2 regions of the Chromobacterium subtsugae genome follow, and region 2 is predicted to be linked to the other one. Evidence: predicted binding sites of a transcription regulator. Region 2 holds the regulator's gene; the other holds the start of a gene.
What was found. The regulator sigma-54, encoded in region 2, starts transcription at its own class of promoters, with help from an activator protein. The targets are predictions, from matches to a motif close to CTGGCACGCTTCATGCTT.
Positions count from the first base shown of each region.

Region 1: the regulator sigma-54 is predicted to act here: its motif matches at 1,047-1,064, upstream of glnL (nitrogen regulation protein NR(II)).

Region 1 covers NZ_CP142381.1:1,300,174-1,302,372, forward strand. Annotated here, with positions in the region: gene glnL (nitrogen regulation protein NR(II)) at 1-1,001, opposite strand, end outside; gene U6115_RS06400 (DUF4124 domain-containing protein) at 1,140-1,598, opposite strand; gene glnA (glutamate--ammonia ligase) at 1,727-2,199, opposite strand, start outside.
Region 2 covers NZ_CP142381.1:1,575,452-1,577,650, forward strand. Annotated here, with positions in the region: gene hpf (ribosome hibernation-promoting factor, HPF/YfiA family) at 1-258, opposite strand, end outside; gene U6115_RS07780 (RNA polymerase factor sigma-54) at 326-1,729, opposite strand; gene lptB (LPS export ABC transporter ATP-binding protein) at 1,733-2,199, opposite strand, start outside.

The DNA.
Region 1 (2,199 bases), 280 kb from region 2:
GATTCGAACTCTATGCTGCCGCCGTGCTGGTGGACGAAGGCCTGCGCCAGCGTCAGCCCCAGGCCGGTGCCTTCGGCGCGGCCGGTGACCAGCGGGTAGAAGATGTGGTCGCGGATGTCGTCGGGCACGCCGGGGCCGTTGTCCTCGATTTGCAATTTCAGTGCCAGCTGGTGGCGTTTGCGCGCCAGCGTGATCTGGCGGGCCACCCGGGTGCGCAGCACGATGCGGCCCTGGCCGCGCAGCGCCTGCACCGCGTTGTTGACGATGTTGAGCACCACCTGGATCAGCTGTTCCTTGTCGGCCGACAGCAGCGGCAGGCTGGTGTCGTAGTCGCGGATCACCGCCAGGCCTTGCGGATGCTGGGCCAGCGCGATGCTGCGCACCCGCTCCAGCACCTCGTGGATGTTGATCGGCGCGCGGCTGTGGCTGCGGTGCGGCGCCAGCAGCCGGTCCACCAGCGCCTGCAGGCGCAGCGCCTCTTCGGTGATGACCGCGGTGTATTCCTTCAGCTCGGGGCGGTCGGCCAGCTCGTGCTCCAACAGCTGGGCCGCGCCGCGGATGCCGCCCAGCGGGTTTTTGATTTCGTGCGCCAGGTTGCGGATCAGCTCGCGGTTGGCCTGGTGCTGCAGCAGAGAGCGCTCCTCATTGGCGATTTTCAGCTGCTGGTCCAGCGGCCGCAGTTCGATCAGCGCCAGGCTGCCGTCGGCGTCTACCGGGGTGATGGTCAGCGCCACGTGCAGCACGGCGTCGTTGTGCTGCGGCTTCAGTTCCAGGTCGTGCTCGATGTAGCTGGCGCCTTGCAGCAGCGCGGTGGTGAGCGCCTGGCGCAGCGCGGGGCAGGGCTGGAACAGCTCCAGCAGGCTGTGGCGCAGCATTTCGCGGCTGCCCAGCGCCAGCAGGTTTTCGCAGGCGGGGTTGACGAAGCGCAGCGAGGCTGCGGCGTCGCAGATGAGCACCGGGGTGTCTAGCAGTTCCAGTCCGGCAAAGCTGGGTAGGGGCATGGGGTTCCGGTTTCGGGTGGTGGGCGCGGCCGCGGCCATCTTGCCCAGCAATAAGCGGGCCAGCCCCGGAGCGGGACGGAATGGCGCGCGGACGCGGCGCGGCGGCTTAAGTTTGCACTAAACTGGTGCGTTAAGCCATCACATGCCCAGCTCGCGGCGCAGCGCCTCGACATTCTTCTGGCGGTCGGTGACCTCGTCCTGCAGTTTCTGCACCCGGTCCAGGTATTTCTGGTAGTTGCGCGCCTCGTCGCCCAGGCGGGTGGCCTTGCCGTCGGCCAGCGCCTTCTTGGCGGCATCCAGCGCCTTCGCCTCGTTGGCCAATTCCTGTTCCAGGATTTTCTTGCGGCCATTGTCGCGCTGCTTCTGGATATTGGCGTCCACGCTGGGGTAGCCGCCGGACGCGGCCGGCTTGCCGGCGGAGGCGCCGCCGCTCTTGCCGCCGGGGTAGGATGAAAGCGGATTCAGCTTGATCGGCTGCGCGCCGCGGATCGGCACATTGGTGTAGGTGACGTTGCCGTTGGCGTCCACGTACTTGTAGATGGTGGCCGCCTGGACGCCGCCGCAGGCCAGCAGCAGGAGAAGGGCTAATGTTTTCATCGTCGGAGGCTGGTTAGAGTGCGCTTCCATGATAAGCAAATCGGCGGTCTGCGTCATATATGCTTGAGGCCGGGGCGCAAAAAAACGGCAGCCGAGGCTGCCGTTTTTCCCGCATGGGCGCTTGGCGCTTACAGCGAGTAGTACATCGCGAATTCCACCGGGTGGGTGGTCATGCGGGTCAGGTTGACTTCCTGCATCTTCAGCTCGATGTAGGAGTCGATCCAATCGTTGGAGAACACGCCGCCGCGGGTCAGGAACTCGCGGTCCTTGTCCAGCGCCGCCAGGGCTTCGTCCAGGCTGGCGCATACGGTCGGGATCAGCTTGTCTTCTTCCGGCGGCAGGTCGTACAGGTTCTTGTCGGCCGCGTCGCCCGGGTGGATCTTGTTCTGGATGCCGTCGAGGCCGGCCATCAGCAGCGCGGAGAAGCACAGGTACGGGTTGGCCAGCGGATCCGGGAAGCGGGTTTCGATGCGGCGGCCTTTCGGGCTGGCCACGTGCGGGATGCGCACCGAGGCGGAGCGGTTCTTGGCCGAATAGGCCAGCTTCACCGGCGCTTCGTAGTGCGGCACCAGGCGTTTGTAGGAGTTGGTGCCCGGGTTGG
Region 2 (2,199 bases):
CAGAACCTGGCGGTCCAGCTTGTCCATCAGCAGGTCGATGGCGGCGTAGAGGTCGGCCTCGGAGGCTTCGAGGTGGAGGTCCTTGCCGGACAGGTGGACGTTGACTTCGGCCTTCTGGACCAGCTTGTCTACCGACAGGGTGACGGAGATGTCGATCACGTGGTCGACGTGGCGGGTGATGCGCTCCAGTTTGCTTTCGATGTATTCGCGCAGCGACGGGGTAACTTCCAGGTGCAGACCGGTTACTTTGAGGTTCATACCCTAGCTCCTTCTGGTGTTGGCCGCCCGGTCGGGTTGTCGGGCGGCATGTATTCCCCAAGGCTTGCTACAGAGCCTTGCGCAGATTCACCGCCGGAATCTGCATGGCTTCACGATACTTGGCTACGGTGCGTCTGGCAACCTGAATTCCCTGCTTGCCTAACGCATCGGCGATGGCGCTGTCCGACAGCGGCTTGCCGCTGTCCTCGCTGTCTATCATGCCGCGTATGCGAGCCTTGATGGCGGTGGCGGAGCACTCGCCTCCACTATCGGTTTCCAGCGCGCTGCCGAAGAAATACTTGAGCTCGAACAGGCCGCGCGGGCAGAGCAGGTATTTCTGGCTGGTGGAGCGGGAAACCGTGGATTCGTGCAGGCCCAGCTCATCCGCGATGTCGCGCAGGATCAGCGGCCGCATCGCCACTTCGCCGTGTTCAAAGAACGATTGTTGCCTGTCAACGATAGCTTCCGCCACTTTCAGGATGGTGTCAAATCGCTGCTGGATGTTCTTCACCAGCCAGCGCGCCTCCTGCAGCCGGCCGGCCATTTCGCCCGCCTGGCCGCGGCTGTCGGCCAGCATGCGCTCGTAGAGGCGGTTGACCCGCAGCCTGGGCATGGCGGAGCGGTTCAGTTCGGCGACCCAGCGGCCGCGCCGCTTGCGCACGCTGATGTCCGGAATCACGTAATGGACGTCGCCGTGGCTGAAGCCGGTGGCGGGGTGGGGGTTGAGGCGGGCGATCAGCGCCTGGGCGGCGCGCAGCTCGGCGTCGCCGCAGCCCAGTGTTTTCTTCAGTTTGGCGTAGTCGCGGCCGCCCAGCAGCGCCAGGTGCTCGCGCGCGATGGCCAGCGCCAGCGCCCGGCCGGCTTCGTCCGCGGCCAGCCGCTGCAGTTGCAGCTGCAGCGATTCGGCCAGCGAGCGCGCGCCGACGCCGGCGGGATCGAATTGCTGCAGCAGCTTGAGGCCCACCGCCAGCTCGTCGCTTTCCAGCTCCAGCTCCAGCGGCAGGTGGCTGGCCAGTTCGTCCAGGCTGAGCGGCAGGTAGCCGTCGTCGTCCAGCTCTTCGATCAGCAGCCGGACGATGGCCAGATCGCGGCCGGCCAGCGCGATTTCGCCCAGTTGCGCCAGCAGGTGCTCGCGCAGGCTGACCTGGCACGGCACGTTGAGCATGGGGTCGTAGTCGTCGTCGCCGCCCTGGCGGCTGCCGGCGCCCCATTCCAGCAGTTCGCCGCCGGCGCCGTCGTCATGGCTGTCCGGTGCCTCGTCGGCGGCGGTTTCGCGGCTGTCCTGGCCTTCGGGCGCGGCTTCGGCGTCGCGCGGCTCGTCGCCGCGCTCCAGCAGCGGATTGTCCAGCAGGAAGCGTTCCACCTCGGTTTGCAGATCCAGCGTGGACAGCTGCAGCAGTTTGATCGATTGCTGCAGCTGCGGCGTCAGCGTCAGCTGTTGCGATACCTTGAGCTGAAGGGCCTGTTTCATCGCTTACAGGTGGAAATGCTCGCCGAGGTAGACCTCGCGCACTCTTTCGTTGTTGACCAGCTCTTCCGGCTCGCCGGAGGCCAGCACCGAGCCGTCGCTGATGATGTAGGCGCGGTCGCAGATGCGCAGCGTTTCGCGGACATTGTGGTCGGTGATCAGCACGCCGATGCCGCGGCCCTTCAGGAAGGAGATGATCTTCTGGATGTCGATCACCGCGATCGGATCGACGCCGGCGAACGGCTCGTCCAGCAGGATGAAGCGCGGGCGGGTGGCCAGCACGCGGGCGATTTCCACCCGGCGACGCTCGCCGCCGGACAGCGACAAGGCGTTGCTGTCGCGCAGGTGGGCGATGTTGAGATCGTCCAGCAGCAGGTCCAGCTCTTTTTCCAGCTCCTTGCCCTTGCGGCCGGAGATTTCCAGGATGGACGCGATGTTTTCCTCCACCGTCATGCGGCGGAAGATCGACGCTT